Regions from separate parts of the Pseudomonas sp. S2_H01 genome, predicted to be linked through region 3. Evidence: predicted binding sites of a transcription regulator. Region 3 holds the regulator's gene; each other region holds the start of a gene.

Region 1 (9,829 bases), 2.7 Mb from region 3:
TCCTGCACGCCATAACGGCACCAGGTGCTGCCGACGCAGGATTTCACCGTTCGCGTCGACTTGCCGTATGCATGCCCGGTCTCGAAACCGGCCGCGATCAGCTCGGCCCAGATGTCCGGCAACTCATGCAATTGCGCGCCGAACAGGTCGATGCGCTGGCCGCCCGTGATCTTGGTGTACAGGTCGTATTTCTTCGCCACCGCGCCGATGGCGATCAGGCCGTCCGGAGTGATTTCTCCGGCAGGAATCCGTGGCACTACCGAATACGTACCGTTCTTCTGCATGTTCGCCATGAAGGTGTCGTTGGTGTCCTGCAAAGGCACCAGCGAAGGGTCCATGATCGGTTTGTTCCAGCAGGATGCAAGGATAGAGCCGACAGTGGGTTTGCAGATGTCGCAACCGACGTGGCCTTTGCCGTGGCGGGCAATCATCTGCTCGAAACTCTCGATATTTTCCACGCGGGCGAGGGCATACAGCTCCTGACGCGTAAAGGCAAAGTGCTCGCACAGGCTCTTGTCGACGGCGACACCGCGCGCCGTCAGCTCGTGTTCGAACACGCTTTTGAGCAGGGCCGAGCAGCCACCGCACCCGGTCGCCGCTTTGGTGCAGGCTTTGATTCCGGCGAGGTCGGTACAGCCGCTGTCGATGGCCGAGCAGATCGCGCCTTTGCTGACGTTGTGGCAGGAGCAGATGGTCGCGGTGGCGGGCAGCGCGTCGGCGCCCAGTGTCGGTGCGCCTTCGCTGTGAGGCAGGATCAGGCTGGACGGATCGGCCGGGAGCTTGATGCCGTTCTGCGCGTATTGCAGCAGCGTGTCGTAATAGCTGTTGTCTCCGACCAGCACCGCGCCCAGCACTTGCTTGCCGTCGGCGGACACCACCAGACGCCGATAGGTGGCAGTGGCCTCATCAATGAAGCGATAGCTGCGCGCGCCGGTCAGTGCGCCATGGGCATCGCCGATGGAACCGACGTCGACGCCGAGCAGCTTCAGTTTGGTCGACATGTCCGCGCCGTAGAACGGCTCGGCATCCTGATCGCACAGTTGCGCCGCGACGTTGCGCGCCATCTGATAACCCGGGGCGACGAGACCGAAGACGCTGCCGTTCCAGGCCGCGCACTCACCGATGGCAAAGATGTCGGCGTCGCTGGTGCGGCAGTGTTCGTCAATGGCGATCCCGCCGCGCGGACCCAGCGCCAGCTCGCACTGGCGGGCGAGGGCGTCCTGTGGCCGAATCCCGGCCGAGAACACGATCAGGTCGGTCTCAAGGCATTCGTCGCCCGCGAAATTCATGCGATAGCGGTATTCCTCACCTGCGCTGATCGACTGGGTGGCGCGAGAGAGATGCACGCCGACACCCAAGGCCTCGATGCGGGCCTTGAGGGCCGCGCCGCCAAAATCGTCCAGCTGCACGGGCATCAGGCGCGGGGCGAATTCCACCACATGCGCTTCCAGGCCAAGAGACTTCAATGCATTGGCCGCTTCCATTCCGAGCAAACCGCCACCGACCACGACACCGCGTCTGGCCTGATGGGCAGCGGCGCGAATGGTGTCCAGATCGTCCAGCGTGCGGTACACCAGCCGAGAATGGCCTTCGGCGCCTTCGATGGGCGGCACGAACGGGTAAGAGCCGGTCGCCAGGACCAGTTTGTCGTAGGCAAAACAGCCTCTGGACGTGATGACTTCGCGGCGGTTGCGGTCGATTTCCAGCACCGGTACGCCCAGGTGCAGCGTCAGGCCGGGGTGTTCATATAAAGCAGCATCGCTGAGGGCCAGTGACTCGGCATCGCGACCGCCGAAGTACTCGGACAGGTGGACACGGTCGTAGGCGCGCTGGCCTTCTTCACCGAACACATGGATGCGATAGCGCTCGAGGGCACCGGCGGCGATCAGTTGTTCGACGCAGTGGTGACCGACCATCCCGTTGCCAACGACGATCAGTGTTTGCACATCGTGAAGAGCGGCTGTGGTGTTCATATCGAGTCCCGGCCAAGGCCAATCAGGTTTTTTGAAAGCAAAAAAAAGGCGCCCGGAACCGTTCGGTTCCAGGCGCCTTTGCCTGTTCTTTTAAGGGTTGTCACTCGACCACAGTGTCGGCACAACCTGAAGAGCCCCTCGCCGTGTGGCGCGGACGATCATCGTTGACCGCCGGGGCTGCCCACCGCGCATTCGGGTTGGGCTTGAAAGGGATGAAGCAATGGGTGTGCCAATAGCGGACGCACCGCGATGAGTGTAGGAGCGTGGCTTGTCCCGCGATCTGCCGCGAAGCGGCAGTCAATCTGATGAATAGGGTGCATCGGGCTGACCGCATCCACAGGTTTTACGACGGGTTCCCCGCCGATCGCGGGACAAGCCACGCTCCTACAAGGGATAGCGCATGGCACGCAAACGGTGCGATTTCGTCCGCTTCGCCCCATTGCGAGGCTCAAATGCGAGCGTCCGTGGCCGCTTTGCGCTTCAGCCGCAGCGGGTATGAACGTGCCACCGCCAGCCAGTCGCGCTCGCTTCAAAGCCTCCCCATCAGGCTGGCCTGTCCTTTGCAATCATCCTTCTATAGGCAGTCAACGCCGATTGCCCTCTTCACGACAAAGGCGCCGTGTGCTCCCCGTTTTTCGACGGAGGAGAACAGGGCGTCTTTTTTTTGGGTTCGGGAAACGGGTTATGGCGAGCAACAGCGTACGAAGCGTGTGTCCTTATTGTGGTGTCGGTTGCGGCATCGTCATGCAGGTCGACAATAACCGTGTGATCAAGGTCAGCGGCGACAAGGCGCATCCGACCAATGCCGGGCGTCTGTGTACCAAAGGCACCACCTGTGGCCAGGCAATTGCCGACGCTGGCCGCATGACGTCCGCCTACCTGCGGCATCAGCGCAGTCAGGACCCGGTGCGCACTGATATCGACGCGGCGATCTCGGAAACGGCCAGCCGTCTGCGCGGCATTCTTGATCGTGACGGGCCCGATGCACTGGCGTTTTACGTCTCGGGCCAGATGTCCCTGGAAGCGCAGTACCTGGCCAACAAACTCGCTAAAGGGTTCGTGCGCACGAACAACATCGAATCCAACTCCCGGCTGTGCATGGCGAGCGCTGGCAGCGGCTATAAATTGTCGCTGGGTTCGGACGGCCCGCCGGGTTCCTATGACGATTTCGACAAGGCCGACCTGTTCTTTGTGATCGGCGCCAACATGGCCGACTGTCATCCGATCCTGTTCCTGCGCATGATGGATCGGGTCAAGGCGGGCGCGAAGCTGATCGTTGTCGACCCTCGGCGCAGCGCCACCGCGGACAAGGCCAGCCTGTTCCTGCCCATCAAACCCGGCACCGATCTGGCGTTGCTCAACGGCCTGCTGCATCTGCTGCTGGAAAACGGCGATGTCGACACCGACTTCATCGACGCTTTTACGCAAGGCTGGGAGGGGATGCCTGAATTTCTGGCCGATTACACGCCCGCTTACGTCGCGCAGATAACCGGTCTGCCTGAGGCAGATATTCGTCAGGCTGCCCGGATGATTGGCCAGGCGCCGCAGTGGATGAGTTGCTGGACCATGGGGCTGAACCAGAGCACCCACGGCACCTGGAACACCAACGCATTGTGCAACTTGCACTTGGCCACAGGCGCGATTTGCCGCCCGGGCAGCGGGCCGTTTTCACTGACCGGGCAACCCAACGCCATGGGCGGCCGGGAAATGGGCTACATGGGCCCTGGCCTTCCCGGCCAGCGATCGGTGTTGGTCGAGGACGACCGTCGCTTTATAGAAGACCTGTGGTCGATTCCCCGCGGCAGTCTGGGTCAGACACTCGGCGGCGGCACCGTCGACCTGTTCGAGCAGATGCGTGACGGTCATATCAAGGCCTGCTGGATCATCTGCACCAACCCGGTGGCAAGCGTCGCCAACCGCTCGACGGTGATCCAGGCCCTGCAAAATGCCGAGCTGGTGATCACTCAGGACGCGTTTCTCGACACCGAAACCAATCGCTACGCCGACATTCTCTTGCCCGGTGCGCTTTGGGCAGAAGCGGAAGGGGTGATGATCAACTCCGAACGAAACCTGACCCTGACGCAAAAAGCCGTCGATGCGCCCGGTGAGGCGTTACCCGATTGGCAGATCATTGCCCGGGTCGCCTGCGAAATGGGCTTTGCCGAAGGCTTCAGCTACGGTTCGGCCGAGGCCGTGTTCGAAGAAATCAAACGGGCCTGGAACCCGAAAACCGGTTACGACATACGCGGTGCCAGCTATGCGCGTCTGCGTGACCAATCGCTGCAATGGCCGTGCGCGCCTGACGACACCGGCACGCGTCACCCGATTCGCTACCTCGATAAAAGCGGGGCGCAGTCGGAACGCCTGGCCCTGCTTTTCGCGACGGAGCACGGCAAGGCGGTTTTTCTGCCGCGTCCGCACATGCCGCCGGCCGAGATGCCAAACGACACGTTCCCGATGGTGCTCAATACCGGTCGACTGCAACACCAGTGGCACACGCTGACCAAGACCGGAAAAATCCCGACACTCAACACGCTCAATCCCGGTCCCTTCGTCGAAATCCACCCGACCGATGCGACGGCGCTGGGCATTCGCGACAAGGACGCCGTTGAAGTCCGTTCGGTGCGCGGTCATGCGGTCCTGCCCGCTGTGGTAACCGACCGGGTGAGACCGGGCAACTGTTTTGCGCCGTTTCACTGGAACGATGCCTACGGCGAACACTTGGCGATCAACGCCGTGACCAGTGACGCCGTCGACCCGGTGTCGAAGCAGCCCGAATTCAAGTTCTGCGCGGTTGCGCTGCGCAAGGTCGAGCTGATCGGTCATCGTTTTCTTGATGTGCCACAGCCCGATGCGCACACGCTGGAAGTCTGCGAAGGTGAGCCGCTGCTCACCTTGCTCTGGGCCTCGCAAACCGGCAACGCAGAGGCGCTCGCCAAACGCTTCGGCACGCACCTGCGCTCAGCGGGCATCCCCGTGCAGGTCGCTGCGATGGACCGATTTCCGGTGGCACGTCTGAGCGATGTCAGCCATGTCGCGTTGATCAGCAGCACCTTCGGTGACGGCGATTCGCCCGACAACGGTCAGGGGTTCTGGCAGTCGCTGAGCGAACGCCAGGAGCGGCTGGAGTCGCTGCGTTACGCCGTGCTCGCTCTGGGGGATCCGAGTTACGACCGCTTCTGTCAACACGGCAAGAATCTGGATCAGCGCTTACTGACATTGGGGGCGTCGCCGTTGATGCCCCGGGTCGATTGTGACGGCGACTTTCAGGACCACGCCGACGGCTGGTTCAAGGCGCTGCAACAGGTGCTGGATATTCCCTCCATCGAAATGGCCCCGGAAACGTCGAGCAACCAACCGTCCCGTGCGCACCCGCATCACGCCAGGCTGTCGATCAATCGCCGTCTGAACGGCGAGGGCGCGAGCAAGGACACACGCCAGTTTGCGTTGACGCTGGGCGACTCGGGTCTGGCCTATGAGGCAGGCGATGCGCTGGGCGTGTGGCCGCGCAATTGTCCGGCGTTGATCGATGAAGTGCTGACGTTGACGGGCCTGCAGGGCGACCAGCCTGTGAGTGTCGGCAAGGCGGGTGAGATGCCGTTGTCGCAGGCACTGACCTCGCAATTCGAAATCGCAAGACCCACGGCACAAGCGCTGGGTTTCATTGCCGAGCGCAGCGGCAGCAGCGAGCTTAAAACGTTGCTGACCGAGCCTTTCAACAGCGAGTTGAAGGACTGGTTATGGGGGCGACAGCTGGCGGATGTGCTGCGGGAGTTTCCGCTGAGCTGTTCAGCGCAGGAGTTGCTGGAGCACCTCAAGCCGCTTCAGCCGCGGTTGTACTCCATCGCGTCCAGTGCAAAGGCGCATCCCGATGAGGTTCATCTGACGGTCTCTGCCGTGCGGTACGGCAAGCGCAAGGGCGTGTCCTCGACTTTTCTCGCCGACCGTGCGGGTGATGGCCAGGTGCCGATTTTCCTGCAACCGACCCAGCACTTTCGTGTACCGGTCGAGGGTGACGTGCCGATGATCATGATCGGTCCTGGCACCGGCGTGGCGCCGTTCAGGGCGTTTCTGCAGGAGCGGCAAATGCGCGCTGATCGCGGGCGAAACTGGCTGTTCTTTGGTGAGCAGCATGCGGCCACGGATTTCTACTACCGCGATGAACTCGAAAGCCTGCACAAAGACGGGTTGCTCACGCGCCTGAGCCTGGCGTTTTCCCGCGATCAGGCCGAGAAGGTCTACGTCCAGCATCGCATCCGCGAACAGGGCGCTGAACTGTGGCGGTGGTTGCAGGACGGCGCGCGCATTTACGTCTGCGGGGATGCAACGCACATGGCCAAGGACGTCGATCAGGCACTGCGCGAGGTCATCGTTGCCCATGGCGGGATGAGCGCAGAGCGCGCCGCCGAGCATCTGCGGGATCTGGCGGGGGAAAGGCGTTATCTGCGAGACGTCTATTAAGGACGGTCATCGGCGGGCCCGATACGCGAAAGCGGGTCGGTCAGGCGCTCAGTAGCCTTGGTGCCGTGCGATTACGCCATGCATCGCTTCCCCTCGCTGATGGCGACGAAGGTTGCCGAGCAGCACCTCGAATGCGGTGTCGGGAGAGGTGTTTGCACCGATGTGGGGTGTGAGCCAGAGGTTGGGATGGCTCCAGAACGGATGATCGGGCGAAGGCGGTTCGTCCTCAAGCACGTCGACGACGGCATCGCTCAGTTGCCCACTGTCCAGTGCATCCAGCAGGTCGCGCTCGATCAGATGCCCACCCCGTCCCAGGTTGATCAACTGCGCGCCTTTGGGCATCGCGGCGAAGGTCTGTGCGTTCAACACGCCGCGGGTGTCGTCCGTCAGAGGGAGCAGGCAGATCAGAATGTCGCACTGGGCGAGAAAGGGCTTCAGTTGCACATCGCCGGCGAAGCATTGCACACCGTCGATGTGTTTGTGTGACCTTGCCCAACCCCGCAGTTCAAAGCCGAACGGTCGCAAGGCTTGCGTGACCGCCACCCCGAGATTGCCCAGGCCCATGACGCCGACACGACGCCGTCTGGCAGGCGTCAGTTCATGGTCTTGCCAGACCCTGGCCCGTTGCTGGCGCAGATAGAGGGGAACCTGCCGATGCAGGCTCAGTACGGCAAAACAGGCGTACTCGACGATGCCTTGGGCGATGCCGGGATCGAGCATCCGGACCACCTGGATATGCCCTGGCAGTTCGCCGAGGTCGAATTGATCGACCCCGGCCGAGGTGGCGAAAATCACGTCGAGATTGGGAAAGCGGGTGTGCAAGTCGTGTGGTGGCTGCCAGGCGGCGAAGTAACGCACCTGCGAGGGGTCCCCTATGTCCGGCCACAGTCGCACGTCGATGTCCGGTGCATGCTGTTCGAACAGTGATTTCCAGACACTGCCGCGTGAATCTTCAACTTTGAACAGCAGGGCCATGGGGGACTCGCACTCGCAGGGAAGGTGTTCATACGATGGCAGAGCCCGGCGCAACAATCTCCCGAATCCGGGCGAAAGAACGGGAGATTGCGCGCTATTGGCGGGATCAGACAGCAGCGGCGATGGCTTTGCCCAGCGCTTCGGTGTTCCCGGTGCCGCCGATGTCAGCCGTCAGCGGGGCGTCCGCTGGCCCCATCGCCAGCACGGTTTCGATGGCGGTCAGCACGGCTGCCCCTGCGTCCGGATGGCCCAGGTGTTCAAGCATCATCGCCCCGCACCAGATCTGTCCGATCGGGTTGGCGATGCCTTTGCCGGCGATGTCGGGCGCCGAACCGTGCACGGGCTCGAACAGGCTCGGGAAGTTGCGCTCCGGGTTGATGTTGGCCGACGGCGCGATGCCGATCGTGCCGGTGCAGGCCGGGCCCAGGTCAGACAGGATGTCGCCGAACAGGTTGCTCGCCACCACCACGTCGAACCAGTCAGGGTGCAGGACGAAGTTCGCGGTGAGGATATCGATGTGGTACTTGTCGACGTTCACCTGCGGGTATTTTTTGCCCATCTCGGCAACGCGTTCATCCCAGTACGGCATGGTGATCGCGATGCCGTTGGACTTCGTCGCTGACGTCAGGTGCTTCTTCGGCCGGCTCTGCGCCAGGTCATAAGCGAACTTCAGAATGCGGTCGACGCCGACGCGGGTCATGACCGTTTCCTGCAACACGATCTCGCGATCGGTGTCGGGGAACATCTTGCCGCCAACGCTGGAGTATTCGCCTTCGGTGTTTTCGCGCACCACCCAGAAGTCAATGTCGCCGGGCTTGCGATTGGCGAGCGGCGCCTTGACGCCTGGCATCAGGCGGCAGGGGCGCAGGTTGACGTACTGATCGAATTCGCGGCGGAACTGGAGCAACGAGTCCCACAGGGAAATATGGTCAGGCACCACGTCAGGCCAGCCGACGGCGCCGAAATAGATGGCGTCGTACCCCTTGAGAAGGTCGAACCAGTCGTCGGGCATCATCTTGCCGTGGGCGAGGTAGTAATCGGCGCTGGCGAAGTCGAACCAGTCCCATTGCAGGTCCAGGTTGTGTCTGGTCGCCACCGCGTCCAGCACGCGAACGCCCTCGGGCATGACTTCCTTGCCGATGCCGTCGCCGGGGATCACTGCAATTTTGTACCGGGCTTTGCTCATGGGATTCGACTCCAGGGATTGTTGAGGAACGCTACGCAGTGTATGGAGTGTTGCTGGATTAATAATTAGTCTTGGTCGAAAGCCATTCTTAGTTTCAAGGAAAGAATCCGTGAGCATGATCGATGACCTGAGTTTCTTTCAGCAGGTGGCAACGCGGGGAAGCCTGACGGAGGTCGCGCGTCACTTGGGTCTGTCTTTGCCTGCGGTCAGCAAGCGGCTGAGCCAACTGGAGGCGCGTCTCGGCGTGCAGTTGCTCCAGAGAACAACGCGCCGCCTGTCGCTGACCCCGGAAGGGACGTTGTACCTGGAAGGCGGGCGTCCGATCCTGCGCCAGCTGGAGGAGCTCGAAAGTGCGCTCGACAGCCGTCAACCCACACTGAAGGGCCGATTACGGATCAACGGCACGCTGGGCTTCGGGCGGCAACATCTGGCGCCGGTGGTGTCCAGCTTCGCCCGCCTGCACCCTGAGCTTGAGATTTCCCTCGAGCTCACGAGCCAGCCGTTGAGCGTGCTGGATGACCAGTTCGACCTCGGGGTGTGCATGGGAGAGCCGCCTGACTCCCGCTTGATCGGTGTCCGCCTGCTGGAAAATCCACGCATCCTCTGCGCGTCTCCCCAATACCTTGAAGCTATGCCTGCGTTGACGCGTGTTACCGATCTGGCGGCGCACAATTGCATCGTTCTGCGGCAGTTTGGCAGTGACTACGCCATCTGGCGGTTCAGCAAGGACGGTCAGGATTACGCCCACAAGGTCAGTGGGACGCTGTCGAGTAATGATGGTGAAGTCGCTCTGAGCCTTGCGTTGGATGGGCATGGTTTGATTCTGCGTTCGCGCTGGAATGTACAGGCGTATCTTGAACACGGCCGTCTGCAGGCGGTATTGACCGATCATCGAGCGCCTTCGGCCGATATTTTTGCGGTTTACCAGCACCGTCGACACATACCGCAAAGGATCTCGGTGTTTGCCCGATACCTGGCGCAGGAGCTGGCCAGACGCTTGCCGTTCGCGGCCATTCAGTGAATAACAAGCCATCACCCGGATCGGTGTGCTTGCGTATGACTCCAGGTTATGGTTGGCCTGACTATTGGTGCATTGCCCCCGGATGTCATGCTCTTGTAACGTCGAAATGTCCCGCTCGGTCGAATAACAAAATCAAACCTGAGCAAAGCACTGCGGTGCAGGGTGTTCAGTCGAGGTTTTTAACGCTGCCGAATTAATCTACGTCCAGGATGA
Region 2 (9,829 bases), 1.6 Mb from region 3:
CAGTCACGGGGCTCAGGCCGTACTGATCGTTGAAGTAGCCGGGCAGGGCGCTGGCCAGGCCGATGAAGCCACCGAATGTGACGCTGTAGAAGAACATGAACCACCAGCTGTCACGGTCGCCCAGAGCCTTGAAATAGTCACTCATGGACTTGGCTTTCGGGCGCTCTGGCGCATTGCGGGCCATCAGCGAGAAGGCAATCAGTGTCAGCACCAATGGCACGACCGCGAAGCCGAATACATTGCTCCAGCCAAAGCTTGCGGCCAATACCGGTGCGATCAGGGCGGCGAACACCGTTCCGGAGTTACCGGCACCCGCGATGCCCATCGCCTTGCCTTGGTGCTGCGGCGGGTACCATTGCGACGCCAGCGGCAGGGCGACGGCAAACGAGGCGCCCGCCATGCCCAGGAACACGCCCAGCAACAACGCATGTTCATAGCTGTGAATGCCCAGTTGCCAGGCGCAAAGCAGGGCGACGATGACGATGATCTGGCCGATGATGCCGGCTGTTTTGGGTGACAACTGATCGGCGAGCATGCCCATCACAAAACGCAGGAGCGCACCCGCCAGGATCGGTGTGGCGACCATCAGCCCGCGTTGTTGCGTGGTGAGGTGCAGGTCTGTGGCGATCTGAACGGCCAGTGGACCGAGCAGGTACCAGACCATGAAGCTCAGGTCGAAGTAGAGGAAGGCTGCGAACAGCGTGGGTTTATGTCCGGCTTTCCAGAAGCTTGTATTCATCTAACACCTCATCTGCAGGAAATCGTTGCGGGAGCGGCTGTCGCTCTCACCGTCACGGGTCAGGTCTTGCAGGTGAAGCACCCGTCCGGCGCTCCACCTGGCCCGTTGTGTGGGGCCAAAACGAAAAAACGTCGCAACCCTGTTCGCGCTGTGCGAAGGGGTGTGCGACGTCTTTGTCGAAAGTGGGGCAACCGCCGTTGGCTACCTGTACGAACTATCTAGCAAAACGTGGGCCAATCGTTAACCCAGTAGCTCGCTCATGGCGATAATCTGTTCTGCCACTTGCACCAGCTTCTGCTGCCGGCTCATGGCCTGACGGCGCATGAGCGTATAGGCCTCATCCTCGGTGCAGCTCTTCATCTTCATCAGCAGGCCTTTGGCGGTTTCAATGCGCTTGCGCTCGGCCAGTTGCTGGTCACGGGCGTGGAGCTGCGCGCGGAGGTCCTGATCGCTCTCGAAGCGCGCCATGGCCACGTCGAGAATGGGTTGCAGGCGTTGTGCGTGAATGCCTTCAACGATGTAGGCGCTGACGCCGGACTTGATGGCCTGGCGCATGACGCCCGGGTCGTGCTCGTCGGTGAACATCACGATCGGGCGGGGCAGGTCGCGGGTAATCAGCACGACTTGCTCCAGCACATCGCGTCCCGGCGATTCGGTGTCAATCAGAATGACATCCGGACGCACCGCCTGCACGCGCCCGGGCAGATCGATAATCAGCCCGGACTCATCGATCACCTCGAAACCGGCCTCGATGAGCGCAGCCTTCAAGCGTCCGACTTTCTTGGGGGTGTCGTTGATCAACAGGATTCGCAGCATGATTGCGTCTCCCTCAGTGATCAATGGAGGCAGGCGCGGCAGGGGCCAGCGCGTGCAGTTTGAAACCATGGGCATAACCGATCGGATCGCTGCCGTCCCAGACCTTGCCGTCGATGAGCTGGCTGCTGCGCATCGCTGAGGCGGGCACGGGGATGTTCAATGCCTCGGCAGCCTGTCGATAGAGCGCCAGCTGCTGCACCCGCCGGGCGATGTCGCGGTAATCCGGGTCCTCGCGCAGCAAGCCCCAGCGGCGAAACTGGGTCATGAACCACATGCCGTCCGACAGGTAAGGCATGTTCACCTCTCCGTTGCGATGGAAACTCACGGCATGTGGGTCCTGCCAGTGGTTGCCGAGACCGTCGCCGTACTGGCCGAGCAGACGACCTTCGATGTCCTCGACGGGGGCGTTCACGTAATCGCTGCCGCTGAGCATATGCGCGGCACTGCGGCGATTTTCCGTGCTCTGTTCTATGAATCGGCTGGCCTCCAGCACGGCCATGACCAGGGCGCGCGCGGTATTGGGGTATCGCTCGACGAACTCCAGGCTGCAGCCAAGCACCTTTTCAGGATGATCTGGCCAGATGGCCTGGGTGGTCGCCAGGGTGAAGCCCAGGTTCTGGCTGACGGCGCTCGCACCCCAGGGCTCACCGACACAAAAGCCGTCAATGCGTTGGGCCTTGAGGTGTTCGACCATCTGCGGCGGTGGGACGACCACGCTGTCGACGTCCTGCAAGGGGTGAATCCCCTGACTGGCCAGCCAGTAATACAACCACATGGCGTGATTGCCCGTCGGAAAGGTCTGCGCAAAGGTGAGTTTTGTTCCGCTTTGGTGCGTGCGACGGTCCAGCGCCTCAGGAGTGATCACCCCTTGTGCCTGGAGGGCCCGGGAGAGATTGATGCTTTGGCCGTTTTGATTCAGCCCCATCAAAACCGCCATGTCTTTCGCAGGGCCGCCAATCCCCAGCTGTGCGGCGTACACCAGACCGTAAAGGCTGTGAGCGGCATGCAATCCGCCATTGACCAGGTTGTCGCGCAGGCTCGCCCAGGACGATTGCCGGTGCAGGTTGATGTTCAGGCCGTACGGTTGAGCGAAACCCTGCGTCGCGGCAATGATCAGCGAAGCGGCGTCGGTGAGCGCCATGAAGCCTACGTCGATGGTGGTCAGTTCCGGAGCGTCGCTGCCGTTGACCCAGGCCAGTGGTGTATCAAGGGTGTCGTTCATGGTTTTCGGTTCCGCCTGAAGATCGACGTGCCCGCAGGCGCTGCCGGTCTTCCATAAAAAAACGTCGCCACGTCCGGGCCTTAACCGGGACGAAAACGACGCCATTGTCCGATCACTCTCTCCGCCGTTGGAGGGAGCTCGATAACCTGTTCAAGCAAGCCATATGCCAGTGAGCGGTCCAACGTTGAGCAAAGTGCTAGACATGCCTCGCGCTGCACCCCTGTGCGCGTCTATAATCCGCCGCTGACTTCAGCCTCAAACGAGCCGCGCCCGCCCATGTATAACCTGGCCCGCCAGTTACTGTTCAAACTCTCCCCGGAAACCTCCCACGATCTGTCCATCGACCTGATCGGCGCGGGCGGTCGTCTGGGGCTCAATGGTCTGCTCAACAAGGCGCCCGCGCGGTTGCCGGTGACGGTCATGGGCTTGCAGTTTCCAAACCCGGTCGGGCTTGCCGCGGGTCTGGACAAGAACGGTGCGGCCATCGACGGGTTTGCTCAGTTGGGTTTCGGCTTCGTTGAAATCGGCACCGTCACACCGCGTCCGCAGCCGGGCAATCCCAAGCCGCGGATTTTCCGACTGCCCCATGCCGAAGGCATCATCAACCGCATGGGGTTCAACAACCTGGGCGTCGACAACCTGATCAGTCGTGTGCAGGCCGCCAAATACAACGGCGTGCTGGGCATCAATATCGGCAAGAACTTCGACACCCCGGTCGAGCGTGCGGTCGACGATTACCTGATCTGCCTGGACAAGGTTTACACCCACGCCAGCTACATCACCGTCAATGTCAGCTCGCCAAACACCCCTGGCCTGCGCAGTCTGCAATTCGGTGATTCGCTCAAGCAGTTGCTCGAAGCGCTGCGTGTACGTCAGGAGGCCTTGACGCTGGCCCATGGCAAGCGCGTGCCGCTGGCCATCAAGATCGCCCCGGACATGAGCGACGAAGAAACGGTACTGGTCGCCACCTCGCTGCTGGAGTCGGGGATGGACGCGGTGATCGCCACCAACACCACATTGAGCCGCGTGGGTGTCGAAGGGCTACCTCACGGCGACGAAGCGGGCGGTCTGTCGGGTGCGCCAGTGCGTGAGCAAAGCACGCACATCGTCAAAGTGCTGGCCAGTGAGCTGGGCGGCAAGTTGCCGATCATCGCGGCGGGCGGCATCACCGAGGGCAAGCACGCAGCGGAGAAAATCGCCGCCGGTGCGAGCCTGGTGCAGATTTATTCAGGGTTCATCTACAAAGGTCCGGCGCTGATTCGCGAGTCGGTTGACGCCATCGCCGCGATGCCGAAATAGATCACGCCAACGCGCTTGAAAGGCCGAAACAAAAAGAGGGGTTCCGACTGGAACCCCTCTTGGGCTTTAGCCCGCCGTCCGGATGGGACGTGCATGGTTAGGGTGAAACGAATCTGATTGTCGAATTTCCTGAGGAAATCTTAAAAAGTCGGAATGTCCCTTTGGTCGTTAAGCGTCAGCCGACCGCGTGAAGTTCGTTGAGCCTGTGTATACCCGCAGTGCCGGTCATACCGTCCCAGTTGTCGCCTCGTCCTTCTCGCCAGCCATTGATCCAGGCTTGACGTACCGACGGTAGAGTAAATGGGCAAAGCTCACGGGATTTACCAGTTACGCCGTATTGATATCCGCGCGAAAAAGCTCTTTCCAACGGATCACGCTTAAGTCTTCTCATAGGGTGTTGCCCTCGTTTGTTGACTGTTATGTCCTTGGAGACCTCGTGTCGAGGTCAGGCAGAAATCTTCTGCCTCTGCAGGCCCGCTGCCGGCGTCGCGGGCCAGGTGCTGTCGCCGTTGCGACGACAACCTGAGTTGATTTCTAACCAATGCATGGGACGCTGTGAATGATCGTTTTGTCATAAGAACGTAACCATTGAGGCGTTACGACCATAAGGGATGAGAGGTTTGAAGGGTGATTTTTTCACCAGGCGCCCTGATTCGGGGGTCTTCATGAGATTCGCGACTGGTTCTCATGTAGGTCTGATGGCTGATTGACGTCAGATTTAAAACGACGAAGGGTCAGTGATGTGACTTTTTATTACTGCCATCGTCGGGCTGAATAGTGGTTTTTTAATATCAGAATGTCGGCCCGCCATTGCGGGCCGGCACAGCTGCCACACTCGAAATGTATCGGTGTGGTGGATCGGCACAATGTGTGTGCCACGCAGGCGTCCTCCATGAAAGGCGTCTGTTTGAATCGGGCTGGACAATGCGTTGTCCAGCCACTCATAGCCAAGGCTCTGGAATACTCATGTCGGACCGTTACGAACTTTTCCTCACCTGTCCCAAAGGCCTCGAAGGGCTGCTCGCTGAGGAAGCCACTGCACTTGGCCTCCAGGAAACCCGCGAGCACACCTCGACTATCCGTGGCAGCGCCGACATGGAAACCGCCTACCGGCTGTGTTTGTGGTCGCGGCTGGCCAACCGTGTTTTGCTGGTGCTCAAGCGCTTCCCGATGAAGGACGCCGAAGACCTCTATCACGGCGTTCACGACATCGAGTGGGCCGACCATCTGGAGTCCGATGGCACGCTGGCGGTGGAGTTCAGCGGTCACGGCTCGGGCATTGACAACACCCATTTCGGCGCCTTGAAGGTCAAGGACGCCATCGTCGACCGCCTGCGCACCTCGGACGGTTCGCGCCCTTCGATCGACAAGCTCAACCCCGACCTGCGCGTTCATCTGCGGCTGGACCGTGGCGAAGCCATTCTCTCCCTGGACCTGTCCGGCCACAGCCTGCACCAGCGTGGGTATCGCTTGCAGCAGGGCGCGGCCCCGTTGAAGGAAAACCTGGCAGCCGCCATCCTCATTCGTTCCGGCTGGCCGCGTATCGCCGCGGAAGGCGGCGCACTGGCTGACCCGATGTGCGGTGTAGGCACGTTCCTGGTCGAAGCTGCCATGATCGCCGCCGATATCGCCCCGAACCTGAAACGTGAACGTTGGGGCTTTTCTGCCTGGCTGGGGCATGTTCCGGCCCTGTGGCGCAAATTGCACGACGAAGCGCTGGCGCGTGCCGAGGCGGGCCTTGCCAAGACACCGTCCTGGATCCGTGGCTACGAAGCCGATCCACGATTGATTCAACCGGGCCGCAACAACGTCGAGCGCGCCGGCCTGTCTGACTGGATCAAGATCTACCAGGGTGAAGTTGCGACCTTCGAGCCACGTCCGGATCAGAACCAGAAAGGCCTGGTCATCTGCAACCCTCCGTACGGCGAACGGCTGGGTGATGAGGCGAGCCTGTTGTACCTCTACCAGAACCTCGGCGAGCGTCTGCGTCAGGCATGCCTGAACTGGGAAGCGGCCGTGTTTACTGGCGCCCCGGACCTGGGCAAGCGCATGGGCATCCGCAGCCACAAGCAGTACGCATTCTGGAACGGTGCATTGCCCTGCAAGCTGTTGCTGATCAAAGTCCAGCCAGACCAGTTCGTCACGGGCGAGCGGCGTACTCCGGAGCAGCGTCAGGCCGAGCGCGAGCAGGCCGCGTACGACCAGACCCCGGACGAGCCGCAAGCGCGTCAATTCAACAAGAACGGCAACCCGATCAAACCGGCACCCGCGCCGGCTCCGGTCATCGAGCAGCCACGCCTGAGCGAAGGCGGGCAGATGTTTGCCAATCGCCTGCAGAAGAACCTCAAGGCGATGGGCAAGTGGGTCAAGCGCGAAGGGATCGACTGCTATCGCGTCTACGATGCGGACATGCCTGAATACGCGATGGCCATCGACCTGTATCACGACTGGGTTCACGTTCAGGAATACGCAGCACCGAAGTCCATCGACCCTGAAAAGGCCTCGATTCGCATGTTCGACGCACTGGCCGCGATTCCGCAGGCGCTGAACATCGACAAGAGCCGCGTGGTGGTCAAGCGCCGTGAGCGCCAGAGCGGCACCAAGCAATACGAACGTCAGAGCGCGCAGGGCAAGTTCAACGAGGTGAACGAGGGCGGCATCAAGCTGCTGGTCAACCTGACCGACTATCTGGATACCGGTCTGTTCCTCGATCACCGACCCATGCGGATGCGCATTCAGCGTGAAGCGGCGGGCAAGCGTTTCCTTAACCTGTTCTGTTACACCGCCACGGCCAGCGTCCATGCGGCCAAAGGTGGGGCACGGAGCACCACCAGTGTCGATCTGTCGAAAACCTATCTGGACTGGGCGCGCCGCAACCTCTCGCTCAACGGTTTCTCGGACAAGAACCGTCTGGAGCAAGGCGATGTCATGGCCTGGCTTGAGTCCAGTCGGGACGAGTACGACTTGATCTTCATCGACCCGCCGACCTTCTCCAACTCCAAGCGCATGGAGGGTGTGTTCGACGTGCAGCGCGATCAGGTGCAACTGATTGACCTGGCGATGGCGCGTCTGGCCAGCGGCGGGGTGCTGTATTTCTCGAACAACTTCCGCAAGTTCCAGCTGGAAGAAAACCTGGCCGAGCGTTATGCCGTCGAGGAAATCACCCAGCAGACCATCGACCCGGATTTCGCCCGTAACGGCAAAATCCACCGCGCCTGGAAAATCACCGCGCGCTGAGCGGTCAGCGCGCTACGTTAGGCGCCAACCCGCACGGGCTGGCGCTTCGACGCGTTATAAGCGGAGCGACACACAGCACTATGCAAACTAATGGCGAATAGCTATAAGTGAATTCTGGCCACGTGTCGCGGCAACACTGTGGCGTCATGAGTTCAGCGTATGTCGTCAAACAAGGCAAGCGCCAAGATCCTTGGCCTCATCAGCGAAGACAGCTCCTCATGGGTTGTGGGCACGCTCGTGTTTTCGGCGGGCGCGGTGCTGACTGCCTTGCTGGCGCTGGCCAATGTCGAGTTGTACCAGCGTCAGTTGCGTCAGCGGTTCGAACTGCTGGCCAGCGAGCGCGTCAGCCGGATCGAGGACCGCCTCCAGGGACAGGTCCGAGGGCTGGACAGTCTGCGTCGCTTTTTCGTGTATTCAGATGAGGTGTCCGAGGACGAATTCAATGGATTCGCCCACCCTTTGCTGGTGTACACCCAGGCCTACTCGTGGACGCCAAAAGTGGCCGACGCCGAGCGGGAATCGTACGAGCATCGCGTGCGCGAGGCCGGTGTGACGGATTATTCCGTGCGAGAGCTTGGTCCCGACAGCAGCCTAAAGGTCGCCGACACACGCCCGTATTACTTCCCGGTGCGGTATACCCTTAGCCGCAGCACCCTGGCCTTGCCATTGGGTTTCGATGTGAGTTCCGAACCCGTACGGCGGGCAACGCTTGAGCGCGCGCTCCAATCGGGTGATATGGCAGCATCGTCCCTGATGGAACTGGTCGGCCTGGAAACGGAAAACCGTAAAGGGGTGCTGTTGGTCGCACCCGTGACCGCCCGCTCTCATACCACCGGGCCCGAGGCGGGGCCGTTTCAGGGTTTCCTGCTGGCGGTGATCAGCCTGCGCAAATTGATGACCGAAGGTCTGCCCGCCACTGATGAGGACAATCTGGCGGTGGGTCTGGAGGACATCACGTCGGCGCAGGCGCCCCAAGTGCTGTATGGGTCGGCTGCCAAAGCGGCGATCAGCGATCTGCAACTCACTCAAACGGTGGATTTTGCTGGGCGCAGCTATCGCTTGCAGGTTCGCCCGACGGCGGTGTTCATGACTGCCAACCCGTCCGGCAATGACAGCGTGGTGGTCCTCGGCGCGTTGCTCAGTTTCATGCTCAGTGCCTTGTTGTATGCCTTGATCAGCCAGCGTCAGCGCGCCGTGCGGCTGGTGGAGCAGCGCACTGTGCAATTGCGTCAGCGCGAGCAGCAATTGCGCAGCGCGCACGGCCAGTTGCGTAATGTGCTGGACGCCGCGACGCAGGTGGCGATCATCGCCACCGATCTGGAAGGGGTGATCACCACCTTCAATATTGGCGCCGAACGCATGCTGGGTTACAGCAGTGCGCAGGTGTGCGGGCAACTCACCCTGCGTCAACTGCACCTGTCGTCCGAACTGGCCGAGCATGTCTGCGAGCTGAGCCAGCGATATGGACGCTCGATCAAGACCGGCGAAGCCATGCTCGTGGAGTCGGTGGAGGAGCATGGCCATCAGGCACATGACTGGACATTGGTGCGCCAGGACGGCAGCCATCTGCAGGTCAACATGCAGGTCAGTCCGGTGTTGGATGAGCACGATCAGTGGATTGGCTACCTGGCGGTGTGTCTGGACATCACCGAGCGTAAGCGTGTCGAGGAAGAGCTGCGCACCATGTCAGTGACCGACGCGTTGACCGGCGTCTACAACCGTCGCTATTTCCAGGAGCGTCTGCAGGCGGAGTTGCTGCGCGTTGACCGCCACGGCGGGATTTTCTCGGTGGTGATGCTCGACATCGATCATTTCAAGTGCATCAACGATCAGTTGGGGCACGCGGTGGGTGACCATGTGTTGCAGGCGATCTGCAAGCGCTTGTGTCACCGTTTGCGCCGCAGCGATGTGTTCTGCCGCCTGGGAGGCGAGGAATTCATGGTGCTGTGCCCGGACACCGATGGCGATCAGGCGTTTGCACTCGCCAGTGAGTTATGGGCGGCGTTGCGTGCTGAGCCGGTGGACGGCGTTGGCCGGGTGACCGCGAGTTTCGGGATCGCCAGTTGGCGTAAAGGCGAGGGCGGCGATGCCTTGCTACTGCGCGCGGATTCGGGTGTCTATGCCGCGAAAATGGGAGGGCGGGACCGGATCGAGCCGGAGCTGCCGTGATCCGCTGCCTTGATTCTGCCCGCAGCGCGAGCGCGCTCCTACGCCCTCGGCAGAGGCGCAGCGGTGGATGAAAGGCTCTTGATTCTGCCCGCAGGGCGTAGCGAGGCTCGCTCGTACGCCCTGCGGGCACAAGCACTTACGCACTCATCGTTGGCGGTAACTCCATCAATTTGTCGAGGGTGATCGGCAGGTCTCGGATGCGTTTGCCGGTGGCGTGCGACACAGCGTTGGCGACGGCAGCGGCCAGGCCCGTGATGCCGATCTCGCCAATGCCGCGTGCGCCGAACTCATTGAGTTCGTAATCGGGATAATCGAGCAGGATCACGTCAATTTCCGGCTGGTCCGCG
Region 3 (9,829 bases):
TGTCGATCTGCGCCAGGCCGTTATCGATGAAGTGATGACCGTGCACGGCAAGACCGTCCGCCCGGAGATGCTCGCCGCCGAGGCGTTGAAAATCATGGAAGATAACAAGATCGGCGCACTGATCGTGGTCGACGAGAACGATCGCCCCATCGGCGCGTTCAACCTTCAAGACCTTCTGCGCGCGGGAGTGATGTAAATGAGCGTCGATATGAATGAACTGATGCAGCGCGGCAAACACATCAAACTGGCGGTCTTCGACGTCGACGGCGTACTCACAGATGGCCGACTGTACTTCCTGGAAGATGGCAGCGAGTTCAAGACATTCAACACACTGGACGGTCAGGGCATCAAAATGCTGATCAACTCCGGTGTCGTCACGGCAATCATCAGCGGACGGAAAACCCCGGTCGTTGAGCGCCGCGCCAAAAACCTGGGCATCGCGCACCTGTACCAGGGACGTGAAGACAAACTGGTGGTACTCGACGAACTCCTGCAGCAACTGCATCTAAGCTATGAGCAGGTCGCCTACCTCGGCGACGATTTGCCTGATCTTCCGGTCATCCGCCGGGTAGGCTTGGGCATGGCCGTCGCCAACGCGGCCGGGTTTGTCCGTCAACATGCGCACGGCACCACACAAGCCAAAGGCGGCGAAGGTGCCGCGCGAGAATTCTGCGAGCTGATCCTGAGCGCTCAGGGCAATCTCGAAGCGGCACACGCCGCCTACTTATAGAAGTGCATTTATGCTGAGCAAACGATTTCGTACGTTTTTGATCTTCGGTGTGCTGGCACTGCTGCTTGCAGCGGCTGGCTACTGGAACATCAGCCCTGAAAGTTTCATGGACCAGCCCAAGGCTGCCGTGGACGAAAGCGCCATCGACTACTATGCGATGAACGCGCACAGCATTCAGTACCTGCCCGATGGCTCGATGCAATACGATATGACCGCTGACAAGGTCGAACACCTGAAGGCCACCGACGTCACCCTGATGACGACCCCGGTCCTGCAGATGTTTCGCGGATCGGAGTTCCCGTGGCATGTTCAGAGCGTGCGCGCCGAAGTGTCGCCGGGCGGGGATCACGTCGAGCTGATCGACAAGGTTCGCATCAATCGCACCGACGAAAAGAACCGAACCACCATCATCACCAGCACACGCATGACTGTCTTCCCCCAGAAGCAATATGCGGAAACCGCGCAACCCGTTAGAATCGACGGCTTTAACGGCGTGAGCACGGGTACGGGTATGAAAGCCTATCTAAAAGAAAGCAGGATACACCTGCTATCGAACGCAAGAGGACAGTATGAGGCTCCTTAAAACCCTCCCTATTTTGCTCGGTCTGGGCGCAGCACTGGGAAGCGTGAGCGCCTGGGCTCTGCCGAACGATCAGGATCAGCCTATCCGCATTCAGGCCGACGACGCCCAGCTGGACGACAAGCAAGGCATCGCCACCTATACCGGTAACGTGATCATCACCCAAGGGTCGATGAAGGTGACCGGCAACACCGTGACCATGACCCGTACGCCTGCAGGCGACATCGACGTCGTGACCTCGGTGGGCAACCTGGCCTACTTCGAGCAGTTGCAGACGGCCGGTGACACCAAACCCGTTCAGGGCTGGGGCGTCACTATTCAGTACCACGCGCCGCAAAACCGCATCGTGCTGATCGACAAGGCCAAGGTGATCGACAAGGACAGCAACGTGACGCAGGGCGAGAAAATCGTCTACGACACCGTCCGCAAACTGGCGAGTGCCGGCCGAGCCACAGGCAGCAAAGTCACCGAATCGCGCCCTCGTGTCGACATGGTGATTCAGCCGAAAAAGAAAACCGACCAGCAGAAGGCCCAGTAATGGCAACGCTGAAAGCCCAACACCTGGCCAAGGCTTACAAAAGCCGCCAGGTCGTGCGAGACGTCAGCCTGTCCATCGACAGCGGCCAGATCGTCGGTCTTCTGGGCCCTAACGGTGCAGGCAAGACCACATGCTTCTACATGATCGTGGGCCTCGTTCAGGCCGATCAGGGGCGCGTGCTGATCGACGACCAGGACGTCAGCCACCAACCGATGCACGGCCGCGCCCGCGCCGGTATCGGCTATTTGCCGCAAGAAGCCTCGATCTTCCGCAAGCTGTCGGTGTCGGACAACATCATGGCCATCCTTGAGACCCGCAAGGAGCTTGATCGCGCCGGACGTCGCAAAGAACTGGAGAGCCTGCTCCAGGAGTTCCATATCACGCACATCCGCGACAACCTGGGCATGAGCCTGTCCGGTGGTGAGCGTCGTCGCGTGGAAATCGCCCGCGCACTGGCCACGGCGCCGAAGTTCATCCTGCTCGATGAACCCTTTGCCGGGGTCGACCCGATCTCCGTGGGTGACATCAAGCAGATCATCTACCATCTCAAGGCCAAGGGTATCGGCGTTCTGATCACCGACCACAACGTCCGCGAGACCCTCGACATCTGCGAAACGGCCTACATCGTTAACGATGGGCAACTGATCGCGGAAGGCGATGCTGAAACCATCCTGGCCAACCAGTTGGTCAAAGAAGTGTATCTCGGCCACGAGTTCCGCCTGTAACCGGACGATGACAAGGGGTTGGCCGGCGACCGCAGTGTGCGCCTGACCGCCAACCTCGTTTTAATTGTCATCACACCCTAGGCAAACACTCCGGTTTCAGGCATATAATTTGCTTAAGTTGGCGCCCAGGCGCCCCAGTAGTGGATGGCGCGCATGTGCGCCGGCGAATAAGGTGTTAAGTCTCTGCCATGAAACCTTCGCTAGTCTTGAGAATGGGCCAGCAGCTGACGATGACGCCGCAGCTGCAACAGGCCATCCGCTTACTCCAACTGTCGACGCTGGATCTCCAACAGGAAATCCAGGAGGCACTGGAGTCCAACCCTATGCTCGAGCGCCAGGAAGAAGGCGACGACTTCGATAACGTCGACCCCATGGCCGACAACATCGAGCAAAAGCCCAACCCGGACGTTCAGGAACCGACTTATCAGGAGTCCGCGCCCACCGTCGACAACCTGGAAGACGGCGAATGGAGCGAGCGCATTCCCAACGAACTGCCTGTCGACACCGCCTGGGAAGACGTTTACCAGACCAGCGCCAGCAGCCTGCCCAGCAACGATGACGACGAATGGGATTTCACCACGCGCACGTCCGTCGGTGAGAGCCTGCAAAGCCATCTGCTCTGGCAGTTGAACCTGGCGCCGATGTCCGACACCGATCGCCTGATCGCTGTCACGCTGATTGACTGCATCAACAACCAAGGCTATCTCGACGAGTCCCTCGAGGAACTGCTGGACGCTTTTGATCCAGAGCTCGATATCGAACTGGACGAGATCGAGGCCGTTCTGCACCGCATTCAGCAATTCGAACCTGCCGGCATTGGTGCTCGCAACCTCAGCGAATGCCTGTTGCTGCAACTGCGTCAGTTACCGGCGAAGACCAAATGGCTCGCGGAAGCTCAACGCCTGGTCGGCGATTACATCGACCTGTTGGGCAGCCGTGACTACGCGCAACTGATGCGCCGCATGAAGCTCAAGGAAGATGATCTGCGCCAGGTCATCGAACTGGTGCAAAGCCTGAACCCGCGTCCAGGGTCCCAGATCGAGTCCACCGAAGCGGAATACGTCGTTCCCGATGTGATCGTGCGCAAGGACAACGAACGCTGGCTGGTCGAGCTCAATCAGGAAGCCGTTCCGCGCCTGCGGGTCAATCCGCAGTACGCTGGCTTTGTGCGTCGTGCCGACACGAGCGCCGACAACACCTTCATGCGCAACCAGTTGCAGGAAGCGCGCTGGTTCATCAAAAGCCTGCAGAGCCGTAACGAAACCCTGATGAAGGTTGCGACCCAGATCGTGGAACATCAGCGTGGTTTCCTTGAGTACGGTGACGAGGCGATGAAACCGCTGGTATTGCACGACATCGCCGAGGCGGTCGGCATGCACGAATCGACGATCTCGCGCGTGACCACGCAAAAGTTCATGCATACCCCGCGCGGCATCTACGAACTGAAATACTTCTTTTCCAGCCACGTCAGCACCTCTGAAGGCGGCGAATGCTCGTCTACCGCCATCCGCGCGATCATCAAAAAACTGGTTGCCGCGGAAAATCAGAAAAAGCCGTTGAGTGACAGCAAGATCGCTGGTTTACTGGAGGCACAAGGCATTCAAGTGGCCCGTCGCACCGTCGCCAAATACCGCGAGTCTCTAGGGATAGCGCCTTCCAGCGAACGCAAGCGATTGATGTAAGGGTCACAGGCCACAGCGTTCCAGTGGCAGGCAACCAAGCCTGCCTCTTAATGCACTGGCAACGAAGGAGAAGCTGTATGCAAGTCAACATCAGTGGACACCAACTGGAAGTGACCAAGCCCCTGCGCGAGTACATCGAGCTGAAGCTGAAAAAGCTCGAAGGGCACTTTGACAAGATTACCAACGTGCAGGTGACGATGGCCGTCGAGAAACTCAAACAGAAGATCGAGGCCACCCTGCATATCCACGGTGGAGAGGTGGTTGCCAATGCGGAGCATGACGACATGTACGCGGCAATCGACCTGCTCACTGACAAGCTAGACAGACAATTGCTCAAGCATAAGGAAAAGCAGCAAAGCATCCTCAAAGGTGCGGCCGCTCGCTGACACTCCCCATCCATGATCCGACTTGAAAACATTCTGACCCCTGGCCGTTCACTCGTGAACGTGCCAGGCGGCAGCAAAAAAGCCGTCCTCGAAGAGATTGCCAAAATGATCGGGCAGCAGGTGCCCGAATTCGACTGGCAAACCGTCTACGAAAGCCTTATTGCCCGCGAGAAGCTGGGTTCTACCGGCTTCGGTAACGGAATCGCGATCCCTCACTGTCGACTCAAAGGCTGCACGTCTCCGGTCAGCGCAGTGCTGCACCTGGAAAAGCCTGTCGATTTCGATGCCATCGACGGCGCCCCGGTGGACCTGCTGTTCGTGTTGCTGGTCCCTGAAGCCGCCACCGATGCACACCTCGAATTGCTCCGACAGATCGCCAGCATGCTCGACCGCGCCGATGTGCGCGCCAGCCTGCGTAACGCGAAAAGCAGCGACGAACTGTACAACGTCGTGCTCCACGTACAGAACGGGCACTGACCATGCGCATGATCATCGTCAGCGGTCGCTCCGGCTCCGGCAAGAGCACGGCCCTCGATGTTCTGGAAGACAGCGGTTTTTACTGCGTCGACAACCTGCCCGCTGGCCTGCTGCCTGAACTGGCCGAACGCGCACTGATCAACACGGAGCTGGCGGAACCTCTGCTGGCAGTGTCCATCGACGCCCGCAACCTGCCCAGTCACCTGACCCGTTTTCCGCGAATGCTCGAAGAGGTTCGCAGCCGGCACATCCGGTGCGATGTACTGTTTCTGGACGCCGAGGAGTCCACGCTGCTCAAGCGGTTCTCCGAAACCCGCCGTCGTCACCCGCTGAGCAATGCGACACGCTCGCTGGCCGAGGCGATCCGTGACGAGAAAACCTTGCTCGGGCCGATCATCGATCTCGCCGACCTGACCATCGACACGACCCACCTGAACCTCTATCAGCTGCGCGATACGCTCAAGTTACGGCTGCTGAACAAGCCTGAACCGGGTACCGCTTTCCTGATCGAATCGTTTGGCTTCAAACGGGGCATGCCCGTGGACGCGGACCTGGTGTTCGACGTTCGCTGCCTGCCTAACCCGTACTGGAAGCCTGAATTGCGCGAGCAATCCGGGCTTGATAAGCCGGTAGCCGACTACTTGGCCGCGCAGTCAGATGTCGAAGAAATGTTCCAGGACATCTCGTCGTACCTGACCAAGTGGTTGCCGCGGTTCGCCGCCAGCAACCGCGCCTACGTCACCATAGCCATTGGCTGCACCGGCGGACACCACCGCTCCGTCTACCTGACCGAACGCCTGGGTCAGTCCCTGCAACAGTCGCTCAAGAATGTTCAGGTCCGCCACCGCGACCTAAGCTGAAAGGATCCCCATCGCGATGCCCGCTCACCAGATCACCATCATCAACAAGCTGGGCCTGCACGCCCGCGCTGCAGCAAAGTTCGTTGGCGTTGCCGGCAAATACCCCTGCCAGATCAGGGTCGGCCGTAGCCCCGACAGCATGGTCGACGGCAAGAGCATCATGGCCGTCATGATGCTGGCCGCCGGCAAAGGCACCGAGATCCATCTCTTCACGGAAGGTGACGAGGAACAAGCCGCGCTGGACGGCTTGATCGAACTGATCAACAACAGGTTTGACGAGGGCGAGTAATCGCCCTTTTCACCTTTTTGAGCAGCATTTCCTCTCTCGGTCTCTCATCAACCGATTCTGATTCCTACACCTCAAGTGGCAGGAACAAACTTGATCAATCGTCGTGATGGATCTTTAATTCAGCGCCTTGAAACGCCCTTCGCGAATGATCACCCCCGTGCATGGATCAGCCTGGCGGCGACGCTGCCCACCATGCCGCGCGAACGGGAGTAACGGTTGAATCACCACAGAGCTGATCGATGACACTGGCTTACGTACAGACGCCCCAATCCGCCCGGTCCCGCTCGGAAAGAATGTTGATGTCCGGCAGCGTGCTGGCAGTGGTGGCGATTCTGGCGATCGTCACGTCCTTGCTGATTCGCGAATACGGCAACGCGACGGACTCCGCCGTGCGGTCTGCCAATAACGTGGTGCAGCTGATCGATGCCGATGTGCAACGTAATGCCGACCTGTATGACACCTCGCTGCTGGGCATGATCGCAACGTGGCAGCAACCGGAAGTGCTGTCGATCTCCGCGGCTTTGCGCCAGCAGGTGATGTTTGATCGCTCCACCGCAGCCCCGTACAAAGGTGATCTGGTCGTTCTGGATGAAACAGGGACGATCGTTGCCGATTCAGTGTCCGTGATACCCCGCGAGGATAACTTTTCCGACCTCGCCAGCTTCGCCAGGCACCGCGAGGATCCATCCCTTGCGCTGCGAGTGGGCGGGCCCTTCAAAGCGCGCTGGGGCTTCAAGGACTGGCGCATCAGTTTCAGCCGACGCATCCCCTCCCCTGATGGCCGATTTGTCGGCATCGTAGCGGCCTCGATGCGGCTGGCTTACTTCCATCGCTTGTTTCGAGGGCTGGATGTCGGGCAGAAAGGGACCATCAACCTGATCACTGCAGACGGCATCATGCTCGCACGGGAACCCGAGCAGACCGTGCGCACGTACATCGGTCAGGATTTCAGCCAGCGCGCTAACTTTCAGCGCATTCTGAAAGAGGTCAATGGCAGTTTCAGTGCCATCTCGGATCTGGACGGCCAACGGCGAATGTACACGTTTTCTCGGGTGGGCGATCTGCCCTTGATCGTCGTCATCGCGCAGTCGCAGGACGAGGTGTACGCACTTTGGAGACACAATGCGCTGCTCGTGATGGGCGCAACCGGCCTGCTGTGCCTGGGCATTCTGTGGCTGTCTTGGCTGCTGAGCAAACAGCTGCGCCTCAGACACCTTGCTGAACGGGAACTGGCCGAGCTGGCGGCGACTGACGGCCTCACGGGGCTCGCCAATCGGCGTCGCCTGGACATGGTCTTCAAACAGGAATGGGCCCGTAGCATTCGTTCGGACCGGCCGATCTCAGTGCTCATGATCGATGTCGATCATTTCAAGGCTTTCAATGATCGACACGGCCATCACGGCGGGGACATCGCGTTGCGCAATGTCGCGAAAACGCTGGAGACGTGCATCCGCCGTCCCGGCGATGTCGCTGCCCGTTATGGCGGTGAAGAATTCCTGGTGGTGCTGCCCGAAACCGATCTCCCGGGCGCCAGATTGCTTGCCGAACAGATCAGAAAGGCCATCGAAGCAATACCGCCGCTGAATCAGGACGGGCAGCCGCTGACCGTCAGTATCGGCGTGGCTTCCGCACAACCGAAGGCCGGAGATCAACAGGCTCAGCTGTTCGCCGAGGCGGACCAGGCGCTTTATCACGCCAAACGCAAAGGCCGCAATCGAGTCGAACACATTGGTGAGGGGACGTCCACTTCCGCCTGAACACACACGGAAGTCAGACATAAAAAAACGCCAGACAGGCTGGCGTTTTTTGGGGATCCCGAGGGATCAGCTGGCGCGACGCACGGAATCACGCAACGCTTTCACTTTGTCGTGGTTCGCCTGCACACCGGTCAGCTGACGCTGAATCAGGCCGGTGACGTTGACCGGCAGATTCTTCTCGACCGCTTTTTGCGAGGCTTCTTTGTAAGCTTTCAGCGCGTGATCTTCACCGCGTTCAACTTCATTCAGCACTGCCTCATCGCTTTTGCCGGTGACAGCAGCTTTCAGTTCGACCCACAGGCGGTGCAGACCGCCAGTGGCGCTGGAGGAGTCATCCGGGTCACCGCCCAGTGCACGCACTTCGGCTTGGAGCTCCGCAACAGCGGACTTGCACTCGGAGGAACGCGAAAGGAAGTACGCTTTGATTTCAGGGTTCTTGATATCTTCAGCGGCTGTGTGAAAACCTTTCTCGCCGTCAATGCTGGTCTCGATCAGATCATTCAGTACCGAGATCGCTTCTTTATTGATATCTGTCATTTTGCAGTTCCTTTCTGGCAGGTTAATCGAAGAGTTAAAGTGGATAAACACTCGATACAAGAACTATTGCAGCCGTCGTGCCAGTTTTTTATAAAGATAATATTCTTATTTATCAATCATTTATAAAGTTCAAGACACAGTGATATCTCGCGTTCTGCATGATCTGTAGGTTGGCGTACATGCAGAATGCACGTATCGTTCAAGTTCATTGAAAAAGACCAACGGCGGCGCCATGAATCCCGAGAAACTCAAACTTTTGGTGACGCGAGAAATGCCCTATGGCAAATACAAGGGGCGCCTGCTGGCCGACTTGCCGGGCGATTACCTGAACTGGTTCGCCCGCCAGGGGTTCCCGGCGGGAGAGCTGGGTAGCCTGCTGGCGCTGATGCACGAGGTCGATCACAACGGGTTGTCGGGCTTGCTTGATCCGCTGAGGACCCGCCCTCGCGAACCGTTGCGCGAAAGCCCGTTGAAAACGCCCATCCGCTTTACCTGATTTCTACCCAACGAACGAGGGACGTGATGAACAGTGTTCAACCTGCTGGAATGGAATCGGCACGCGAACGCGCCCGCGATGAGTCTTTTTGGCGAGACGTTGCGCGCCAATATGACGTGGAGCCGGGCCCGATCAACTTTGAACACGGGTATTTCGGGCGCATGACCCGCGAGGTGCTGAAAACGTACGAAGAGCATCTGGCGTATGTGAACCGCAGCAACTCCGTGTATGTACGCCAGCGCTTCGATACCCAGGACAGCGAGCTGATCCGTGCCGATCTGGCCACGCTGATCGGCGTGCCAACTGAAGAGATCGCCCTCACCCGCTGCGCGTCAGAGTCCCTGCAATCGCTGATACGCAACTACAACGGCCTGAAGCCTGGCGATCAGGTGCTCATCAGCGACCTGGATTACAACAGCGTGCAGACCGCGATGCGCTGGCTCGAAGAAACACGCGGCGTAGAAGTGATTGAGATCACCCATGCGCACCCTGCCAGTTACGAGTCCTTGCTGCGGACCTATCGCGACGCCTTCGCGGCTTATCCACGCATCAAGCTGATGGCCCTGACCCACGTCACCCATCGCACGGGACTGGTGATGCCGGTGGAGCCGATTGCACACGCCGCGACAGAGCATGGCATCGATGTGATGCTCGACGGCGCCCATGCGCTGGGTCAGCTGGATTTCAATCTGGCGGACCTGGGCGTGGCCTTTGCCGGCTTCAATTTGCAGAAATGGATGGGCGCGCCCCTGAGCCTGGGTTTCATTCATGT

What was found. Region 3 encodes sigma-54, which starts transcription at its own class of promoters, with help from an activator protein. Its sites were predicted from a motif close to ANTGGCATNNANNTTGCTNT; they were not measured.
Region 1: nirB (nitrite reductase large subunit NirB) is a predicted target of sigma-54. The motif match lies at 2,188-2,207, and genes of this name have one in related genera.
Region 2: AB4N84_RS22785 (CmpA/NrtA family ABC transporter substrate-binding protein) is a predicted target of sigma-54. The motif match lies at 2,929-2,948, and genes of this name have one in related genera.

Annotation. Positions count from the first base shown of each region.
Region 1 covers NZ_CP162756.1:846,323-856,151, reverse strand. Annotated here, with positions in the region: gene nirB (nitrite reductase large subunit NirB) at 1-1,973, opposite strand, end outside; gene AB4N84_RS03770 (molybdopterin-dependent oxidoreductase) at 2,658-6,434, shown strand; gene AB4N84_RS03765 (2-hydroxyacid dehydrogenase) at 6,483-7,409, opposite strand; gene AB4N84_RS03760 (tartrate dehydrogenase) at 7,516-8,595, opposite strand; gene AB4N84_RS03755 (LysR substrate-binding domain-containing protein) at 8,705-9,616, shown strand.
Region 2 covers NZ_CP162756.1:5,120,247-5,130,075, forward strand. Annotated here, with positions in the region: gene AB4N84_RS22775 (nitrate/nitrite transporter) at 1-739, opposite strand, end outside; gene AB4N84_RS22780 (ANTAR domain-containing response regulator) at 980-1,555, opposite strand; gene AB4N84_RS22785 (CmpA/NrtA family ABC transporter substrate-binding protein) at 1,569-2,777, opposite strand; gene AB4N84_RS22790 (quinone-dependent dihydroorotate dehydrogenase) at 3,054-4,076, shown strand; gene rmf (ribosome modulation factor) at 4,252-4,467, opposite strand; gene rlmKL (bifunctional 23S rRNA (guanine(2069)-N(7))-methyltransferase RlmK/23S rRNA (guanine(2445)-N(2))-methyltransferase RlmL) at 5,043-7,313, shown strand; gene AB4N84_RS22805 (sensor domain-containing diguanylate cyclase) at 7,473-9,482, shown strand; gene AB4N84_RS22810 (xanthine dehydrogenase family protein molybdopterin-binding subunit) at 9,619-9,829, opposite strand, start outside.
Region 3 covers NZ_CP162756.1:3,517,916-3,527,744, reverse strand. Annotated here, with positions in the region: gene AB4N84_RS15760 (KpsF/GutQ family sugar-phosphate isomerase) at 1-196, shown strand, start outside; gene AB4N84_RS15755 (KdsC family phosphatase) at 197-730, shown strand; gene lptC (LPS export ABC transporter periplasmic protein LptC) at 741-1,313, shown strand; gene lptA (lipopolysaccharide transport periplasmic protein LptA) at 1,300-1,848, shown strand; gene lptB (LPS export ABC transporter ATP-binding protein) at 1,848-2,573, shown strand; gene AB4N84_RS15735 (RNA polymerase factor sigma-54) at 2,762-4,255, shown strand; gene hpf (ribosome hibernation-promoting factor, HPF/YfiA family) at 4,333-4,641, shown strand; gene ptsN (PTS IIA-like nitrogen regulatory protein PtsN) at 4,654-5,118, shown strand; gene rapZ (RNase adapter RapZ) at 5,121-5,978, shown strand; gene AB4N84_RS15715 (HPr family phosphocarrier protein) at 5,995-6,267, shown strand; gene AB4N84_RS15710 (hypothetical protein) at 6,358-6,480, shown strand; gene AB4N84_RS15705 (sensor domain-containing diguanylate cyclase) at 6,561-8,024, shown strand; gene AB4N84_RS15700 (PA2169 family four-helix-bundle protein) at 8,091-8,561, opposite strand; gene AB4N84_RS15695 (DUF3820 family protein) at 8,794-9,057, shown strand; gene AB4N84_RS15690 (aminotransferase class V-fold PLP-dependent enzyme) at 9,108-9,829, shown strand, end outside.